One region of the Rhizobium sp. SEMIA 4085 genome, then DNA from elsewhere that is predicted to be linked to it. Evidence: riboswitches for the same ligand, from Rfam matches in the RefSeq annotation. Region 1 holds a riboswitch; the other holds the start of a gene.

Evidence for each region. A riboswitch is a leader RNA that binds a small molecule or an ion and turns the genes downstream of it on or off. The one in region 1 is predicted to bind glycine.
Region 2: another riboswitch for glycine. It lies ahead of gcvT (glycine cleavage system aminomethyltransferase GcvT); the one in region 1 lies ahead of C9413_RS21570 (D-amino acid dehydrogenase).

The regions. Positions count from the first base shown of each region.
Region 1 covers NZ_JABEPH010000241.1:1,830-6,272, forward strand. The annotation lists gene C9413_RS21560 (3-oxoacid CoA-transferase subunit B) at 1-316, opposite strand, end outside; gene C9413_RS21565 (CoA transferase subunit A) at 334-1,032, opposite strand; glycine riboswitch at 1,569-1,658, shown strand; gene C9413_RS21570 (D-amino acid dehydrogenase) at 1,803-3,056, shown strand; partial or broken gene C9413_RS34555 (hypothetical protein) at 3,145-3,294, shown strand; partial or broken gene C9413_RS21575 (malate synthase G) at 3,490-4,443, shown strand, end outside.
Region 2 covers NZ_JABEPH010000133.1:7,965-12,407, reverse strand. The annotation lists gene gcvP (aminomethyl-transferring glycine dehydrogenase) at 1-918, opposite strand, end outside; gene gcvH (glycine cleavage system protein GcvH) at 918-1,280, opposite strand; gene gcvT (glycine cleavage system aminomethyltransferase GcvT) at 1,306-2,442, opposite strand; glycine riboswitch at 2,594-2,686, opposite strand; gene C9413_RS15200 (hypothetical protein) at 2,847-3,230, shown strand; gene C9413_RS15195 (copper chaperone PCu(A)C) at 3,310-4,275, shown strand; gene C9413_RS15190 (hypothetical protein) at 4,333-4,443, opposite strand, start outside.

The DNA.
Region 1 (4,443 bases):
CCATGGCGCCAAGGATTGCCATGGCGATCTTGCCGCCGCGGATCATTGCAAAGCTCTGCGCCGAGTCGAAGAAGGCCGAATGCGCCAGCGCCGTCACCGTCTGCTTGCCGGCATTGATCAGGTCGGCATCGATCTGGTCGTCCGTCGGAAAGGGACCGATGCCGAGCAGGCCGTTCTCCGACTGCAGCGTCACATGGACGCCTTCGGGAATATAATTGGCGACCAGCGTCGGAATGCCGATGCCGAGATTGACGTAAGTGCCGTCTTCGAGTTCACGGGCAGCCCGCGCCGCCATCTGGTTCCTGTCCCAGGCCATGTCTCTCTCCCCTTCCTTCAAGCCGCCGCGCGCGTGGTGCGCTGTTCGATGCGTTTCTCGTGCTGGCCCTGGAGCAGGCGATGCACATAGATCCCCGGCACGTGGATATGGTCGGGATCGAGGCTGCCGACTGGCACGATTTCCTCGACTTCGGCGACGCAAATCCTGCCGCAGGTGGCGGCCGGCGGATTGAAGTTGCGGGCCGTCTTGCGGAAGACGAGGTTGCCGGATGTATCCGCCTTCCAGGCCTTGACGATCGACAGGTCCGCGACAATCCCGGTCTCGAGAACATAGGTCTCGCCGTTGAAGGTCTTCTGTTCCTTGCCCTCGGCAACCACAGTGCCGACGCCTGTCTTCGTATAGAACCCGGCAATGCCGGCGCCGCCGGCACGCATACGCTCGGCCAGCGTCCCCTGCGGGTTGAACTCCAGTTCCAGTTCGCCGCTCAGGTACTGCCGCATGAACTCGGCGTTCTCGCCGACATAAGACGAGATCATCTTCCTGATCTGCTTGGTCTTCAGCAGCACGCCGAGACCGAAGTCGTCGACACCGCAATTGTTCGAGGCGATCGTCAAGTCCTTGGTGCCAGCCTCACGGATCGCGTCGATCAACAGCTCCGGAATGCCGCAAAGGCCAAAACCACCTGCCGCGATAAACATCCCGTCGAATAGAAGCCCTTCAAGTGCTGAATGCGGGTTGTCAAAGATTATGTTCATAAGCTCCCCATGGGTTCCCTTTTGCGGCTTACGATTTATTTTGCAGGTTTCAGACCGATGTGCAACAACTGTTTTAAAAAAAATCTTTTGATGCGTTTGTTCTCATTCGTCGTGCCCGAATGAGCGACTATTCGACGTTAAAGCTTAATGAGACAAACACTAAAAGAAAGGGGTCCTTGCATGCTCAACCATTGGGCGACGACCAAGGACATTGTTTAAGCAGTCACAGCAAGCGGCGCGACAGATCTTGGAGCATCCGCAGGGGTAGTGCTCGTTTAAATACCAGAGCTCGCCCCCAATGCCGGCGTGCATCCATTTAAATTCAAGCGGATCCGTCTCTCAGCGAACGAGGCCACCATCAAAGGTCGTTTCGCCGTGCTGCATAGAGTAGGCACGTCTATCTCGATCGGTGGATCCGAATTATCTGTCCAAATGGACGGTATTTCAAAAGCACGTGGTTTTGATCCCCACGTTTCAATTCCGAAAAGAGATTGTCGGTGACGATGCAAAACTCTCTAGTAAAAATGGGATGTTCAAAAGACTAGACGGGAGAGATCGGCGCCAGCCGACGCCGACGGAGCAACCCCCCAAGGAAACTCTCAGGCAAAGAAGACCGTCCTGTCGAACGATCTGGAGAGAGATGCCCAGAGCATCCACCGAAGGGGAACGCCGACCTTGCGACGTCGGCCAAGCTCTCAGGTAAACTGACAGATTTGGGGATCAGCCGCAGGCTTTACTCCCTGCACCCTTTGTCTTTTGGAGGCCTGAAAATGCCCAAGATTATTGTGATTGGCGCCGGCATCACCGGCGTATCGACAGCCTACGCCCTTCTTCAAGCGGGCCACGACGTTACTGTCGTGGAGAAGCAGCGATATGCCGCAATGGAGACGTCTTTTGCGAACGGTGGACAACTCTCTGCGAGCAACGCGGAAGTCTGGAACCACTGGTCGACCATATTCAAGGGCATCAAGTGGATGACACATCGCGACGCTCCCCTCCTAATGAATCCTACCCCGACATGGCACAAGTACAGCTGGCTGGCGGAATTCGTTTCGAACATCTCGCGTTATCGCGAAAACACCGTTTCCACAACGCGGCTTGCCATCGCCGCGCGGAAGCACATGTTCGAGATCGCAGAGCGCGAGGGAATAGATTTCGATCACGTACGTCGCGGGATCCTTCATGTATATTACGACAAGTCAGGCTATGATCATGCCGCCAAGGTCAACGAGATGTTGGTAGAGGGCGGTCTGGACAGAAGGCCAGTGACCACGGAGGAAATCCAGTCGATTGAACCTGCCCTCACCGGCGCCTTTTATGGGGGCTTCTACACCCCGTCCGATTCTACCGGGGACATCCACAAGTACACGACAGGGCTGGCCCGGATCTGTGAGCGAAAAGGGGCGACTTTCCTGTACGATGCGAGCGTAACCCGGGTGGAAAGGCGTGATCGGTTCCACGTTGCTTACGCCGCAGGGATGGCTTCAGGGAGCGCTCCTTCGGAGATCATCGAGGCGGACGGCATTGTCGTTTGCGCGGGCACGAGCAGCCGGAATTTTGCCTCGATGCTTGGAGATCGGCTTAACATCTATCCCGTCAAGGGATACTCGATAACCGCTCATCTGGAGGACGAGCTGTCGCAGAACTCTGCGCCGTGGGTGAGTATTCTCGATGACCGCGCCAAGATCGTCACCAGTAGGCTAGGAATGTCACGGTTTCGTGTGGCGGGAACCGCCGAGTTCAACGGGCTCAACCGCGACATCAGGGAAGACCGCGTCCGGCCGCTCGTTGACTGGACGCGCACGCTCTTTCCGGGAATTACAACAAACAAGGTCGTGCCTTGGGCAGGCCTCCGGCCCATGACGCCCAATATGATGCCCCGGGTCGGAAAAGGACGGCTGAATGGGGTGTTCTACAACACCGGCCACGGACATCTCGGATGGACGCTGTCGGCGGCGACAGCTGCCATGATCGCTGAGGCTGTAACCAAAGAATTTCCCGTCGACATGCGGCTGACCGCATAGTGCAGGAGGAACTATGGAAATCTCTGTTCACTCGGCGGAGCGTATCGAGATCGCGGGATTGCAGGTCGTTCGGGAGCTCCACGACTTCATGCGGGACGAGGCGTTGCCCGGCACGGGGATTGGCAACTCCGCCTTCTGGACGTCGTTTTCGTCGATCGTGCACGCTCTCAGCCCCCGCAACCGCGAACTCCTGAGGGTCCGTGAAGATATTCAAGAGAAGATCGACCATTGGTACCGCCGCAATGGCGCGCCGAAAGACCTTGCCAAGTACAAGGCTTTTCTCACTGAGATCGGCGATATCGCTTCCATCCCGGTCGAGCACCGCAGGATTGGTCATCAGGTGGCCGACGTTGCGCACCAGGAGCAGAGAGCGGGCACACAGCATGAACCGATTGCCGTCCGCGCTGGTGTATTCGACATCAGTTGCGAGCTTGCGCTTATAGACGAAATACCGGAAGGTATTAGGGACGCGATGGTGACGGCAGCGATTGCGCGGCACGACATCGGCGGGAGGGGCGGGTGCCACGCCAACTCGCCCGCCGGATCCATGTATGCGGTAAAGCCGAAGATGCACGGGCCAGAGGAAGTCGCCTTCGCGGTGGAGCTTTTAAGCCGGGTCGAGCAGGCACTGGGCATGGCGCCCGATCCCATCAAGATGGGCCTCATGGACGAAGCGTCGCACAACGGTGAACCTCAAGGAATGCATCCGCGCGGCGAGGAAGCGCATCGTCTTCATTAACACGGGTTTCCTCGACCGGACCGGCGACGAGATTCACACCTCGATGGAAGCCGGCCCGATGATCCGAAAAGCGGACATGAAAGACTCGCCGTGGATCTGCGCCTACGAAAATTGGAACGTCGACATCGGGTTCGCCTGCGGGCTTGACGGCCGAGCGCAGATCGGGAAGGGCATGTGGCCCATGCCGGACCTAATGGCCGCCATGCTCGAGCAGAAGATCGCTCATCCGATGGCCGGAGCGAACACCGCGTGGGTGCCCTCACCGATTGCCGCGACACTGCACGCCACGCATTACCACAAGGTCGACGTCCGCACTGTCCGGCGCACGCTGAAGAAGCGTGAGCGTGCGGGGCTTGACGACATCCTTACCGTGCCGATCGCTGCCAAGCTGGATTGCACACTGAAGGCCGTCAGAAGGAGCTCGACAACAACTGTCAGTCCATCCTCGGTTACGTGGTGCGCTGGATCGACCAGGGTATCGGCGGCTCCAAGATCCCCGACATCAACAATGTTGGATTGATCGAGGACCGTGCGACCTGCCGCATTTCCTCGCAACATATCGCTAACTGGATCCATCACCACGTCTGCACGCACGAGCAGGTATTGGAGACTTTGAAACGGATGGCGACCGTCGTGGACCGTCAGAAT
Region 2 (4,443 bases), on a different contig from region 1:
GCCGACGAGACGGCCGGGCATGGAGCGCTTGTGCGCATCCTTGACCGACATATAGGCGGCATGCGGTCCGCCGTAGCCGACCGGAACGCCGAAGCGCTGCGACGAGCCGATCGCAATATCGGCGCCCATTTCGCCCGGCGACTTCAGAAGCGTCAGTGCGAGGATATCGGCCGCGACAATGGCGATCGCGCCCGTCTGGTGCAGGCGAGAGACCAGGGCGGTGAAATCGTGCACGTGGCCGTGCGTGCCCGGATACTGGAAGATGGCGCCAAAGACGTCCACCGGATCGAGATCCTTGAAGGGGTCACCGACGATGACGGTCCAGCCGAGCGGTTCGGCGCGAGTCTGGATGAGCGCGATCGTCTGCGGATGGCAGGCGGCATCGACGAAGAATGCCTTGGCCTTAGACTTCGCGACCCGCTCGGCAATCGCCATGCCTTCGGCAGCAGCGGTCGCTTCGTCGAGAAGCGAAGCGTTGGCGACGTCGAGACCAGTCAGGTCGCAGATCATCGTCTGGTAGTTCAAGAGCGCTTCCAGACGGCCCTGACTGATCTCCGGCTGGTAAGGCGTGTAGGCCGTGTACCAGGCCGGGTTTTCGAGGATGGTGCGCTGAATGACCGGCGGCGTGATGGTGCCGTAATAGCCTTGGCCGATCAGCGAAACGAGGACCTTGTTCTTGTTGGCGGTCTCGCGCAGCTTGTCGAGCGCCTCGCGCTCCGTCATCGCCGCGCCCCAGGCAAGCGCCGCCCTCTGGCGGATCGCAGACGGCACGGTCGCGTCGATGAGGCTGTCGAGGCTGTTGTAGCCGACGACGTTCAGCATGTCGCTCATTTCGGCCGGCGACGGGCCAATATGACGGCGGTTGGCGAAGTCGTAGGGCTGGTAGTCGGTAAACTGGAATTCTGTCGGCGTCGTCATTACGCGGTGAACTCCTTATAGGCCGCTTCGTCAAGCAGGCCATCGGCATCGGCCGGATTCTTGAGCTTCAGCTTGAAGAACCAGCCGGCGCCCTGCGGGTCGGAATTGACCAGCGACGGATCGGCAGTGATCGCTTCGTTGACTTCGGTGATCTCGCCATCGAGCGGACAATAGACTTCCGAGGCAGCCTTCACGGATTCGACGGTGGCCGCATCGTCATTCTTGGAAAAGGTCGCGCCCACTTCCGGCAATTCGACGAAAACGAGGTCGCCGAGCTGTTCGACTGCATAATTCGTAATGCCGACCGTCGCCACGCCGTCTTCGAGCTTCAGCCATTCATGTTCTTCGGTAAATTTCAGCATGGTTTTGTTCCTCTCTGGAAATATCTTAGCGTTTGTAGGTCGGCGTGATGAAGGGCAGGGCGGCGACCGTAGCGGGGAGATACTTGCCGCGTACCTCAGCGTAAATTTGGGTGCCAACGGCGGCATGCGAAACCGGCACATAGCCCATGGCAACCGGGCCTTCGACACTCGGGCCGAAGCCGCCCGAAGTGACCTCGCCGATCTCGGTCTTGCCTTCGGCATCCGCATAGAGCTTGGAATGCCCGCGCACCGGCGCCTTGCCTTCCGGCTTCAGGCCGACGCGGCGGCGTGTGGCACCATTATCGAGTTCGCCGAGAATGCGTGCTGCACCCGGAAAGTCCCCAGCGCGCGCTCCGCCCGTCCTGCGGGCCTTCTGCATGGCCCATTCGAGCGCCGCCTCGACCGGCGTTGTGGTGGTGTCGATGTCGTTGCCGTAGAGGCAGAGTCCGGCCTCCAGACGCAGCGAATCGCGGGCGCCGAGCCCGATCGGCTGCGCATCGGGATGTTCGAGCAACCGCCTGGCGACATCCTCCGCCTTGTTAGTGGGTACGGAGATCTCGAAGCCGTCCTCGCCGCTGTAGCCGGAGCGGGAGACGAGACAGGATACGTCGTGCAAGCGGCAGTGGCGCACGTCCATGAACTTCATCGCGGCGACATCCGCCCAGAGTTCGGCCAGCACGGCGACGGCGCGCGGACCTTGCAGCGCGACTAACGCGCGGTCGAGAAGGCTTATGTCGCAGCGGTCGCCGATGTGCTTTTGCATGTGCGCGCCATCGGCCTCCTTGCAGGCGGCGTTGACGACGACGAAGAGATGGTCATCGAGATGGGTGATCATCAAGTCGTCGAGGATGCCGCCGTTTTCGTCGGTGAAGAAGCCGTAGCGCTGGCGGCCTTCGGCGAGGCCGAGAATGTCGACCGGTACGAGGCTTTCGAGTGCGAGGGCGGCATCTTCGTATCTGCCGGACTTCGCCCTCACGACGACCTGACCCATGTGGGAGACGTCGAAGAGGCCGGCGCCGGCGCGCGTCTGCAGGTGTTCCTTCAGCACGCCGGCCGAATACTGAACGGGCATCTCATAGCCTGCGAAAGGCACCATGCGGGCACCGAGCGAAAGATGCAGCGCGTGTAGCGGAGTTTTCTTGAGGGCAGCAGTATCGTCCAACGACGCCTCCGGGGTTTGCGCGTGGAATTCCATGCGCGGGCTCAATCAGAAGGCGCGGCTACGCCTTGCTTTCGAGCCCCCTCTGTCCCTGTGCCTGAGATTGTTATCCCTTCGGCGAGCGTTTCGAGAACGCTTCTCTCCAGAGTTCCGTCTGCCCTTGCTGGTCCTTTGGCCTGAGAGTTTCCGGGGCGGTTGCTCCTTCGGCACCGGCCGTCTGTAGACCGGATTCTCCCAACAGGGTTGCGGCAATTATCCGGCGGAGCAGGCTCTTGGCAAGGGGGAATGTCGCCGCCGAACAAATTTTTGTCGCGCCGTCTTTCGACAAAGTGTTGAACTGCGTCAAATGGACTTTTGCTTTTTTCGGATAAAGTGCTTAATCGCGAAATCCGCTAATGAGGATCCAGATGATGAAAACGGGCCGAAACGCTGGCATGCTGACGCGCATTCTCTGTGCGCTGAGCTTGCTTATGCTTGGCCTTGCGCATCAGGCGCCGCAGGCGGCTGCGGCGGATGCGGACTATAATAGCGCCGCATACGTCCTGCCGGACGGCACCCAGGCCTCGCTTTGCGTGACCGCGACGGACAGCGGCGGCAAGAGGGCCCCTCTGAAGCCGAATTGCGAAGTCTGCCGGCTTACGGCTTTCGTCATCCTGCCGGTGCCGGATAACGGCTCCTGGCTGCATCTCGAGTTCGCGACGCTGCATAACCCCCCGGTTGTTGCGGACACCCCCATCGGGGTGCACGCCGTCGAACGGCCGAAGTCCAGGGCACCGCCGGTTCTGGCCTGATCTCCAGCCACCACCGAAATGACACGACAATGCCGATGCGCCAGCCATTTGCGAGCTGCAGCCGGCGAGGAGATACCCGATGGAGACAATCAAGACACTCAGCGCTGCCGCTCTGGTTTTCGCAGCCGCATTCACGGCAGCGCAGGCGCATGTCACCTTTCTTGATCCGGAAGCCCCACAGGAAAAGACGTTCCTGGCAACGCTGCAGGTACCGCATGGCTGTGACGGCAAGCCCACCAACGAAGTGCAGGTGAAACTGCCGGAAGGCTTTGTATTTGCCAAGCCGCAGCCGAAGGCCGGCTGGGAACTTGAAGTGATCAAGGGCGACTATCAGAAGACCTACGACAATCACGGCACCAAGGTGAAATCCGGCGCAGTCGAAATACGCTGGAAGGGCGGCAACCTCTCGGACGATTTTTACGATACCTTCGTGATCCAAGGCAAGGTTTCGGGCGTGGATGCCGGAACATCGCTCGCCTTTCCGGTGAAGCAGCTTTGCGGCGATGCGGCCGAGGCATGGGACCAGCTCGCAACCGATGGCGGCGATCCCCATAGGCTTAAGAGCCCTGCGCCGTTGCTGAAGGTCATTGCCGGTGACGACAATGGCCATGATCACGGCGACATGGCCGGGATGGACATGAATGCTGCAGCAGGCGGCACTATAACACTCGGCGACCTCGAAATCTCCGGCGCATTTTCGAAGGCAATGCTGCCCGGCCAGCCAGTCGGCGGTGGCTTCCTTACTGTCAAGAATAACGGCAAGACCGACGACAAGCTCGTCGTCGTTTCCTCGCCTTCCGCGGGCGAAGTTCAGATGCACGAAATGGCCATGCAGAACAATGTCATGAAGATGCGTGAACTGAAGGATGGGATTGTTATTCCGGCGGGTGGGACGGTGAAGCTAGCGCCTGGCGGCCTGCATCTGATGTTCCAGAAGGTGAAGGCGCCTTTCAAGCAGGGTGAGAGCGTGCCGGTGACGCTCACCTTTGAGAAGGCGGGCAAGATCGACGTGACGTTGAAGGTTCTCTCGGCCCAGGGAAAATAACCAGCAAACGGCCTGCGGCAGTCGCCGCGGGCCATTTGCGTTCCAAAGGTGAGAAATTCAAAAATCCTCGTAGGATTTCAATGCCTGCTGCAATCCTGCCTGCGGTTGCTTGTTGCCCTTGGCCATCAGGTCGAGCGCCACTTCGGTCGACTGAATAATGCTTGCCGT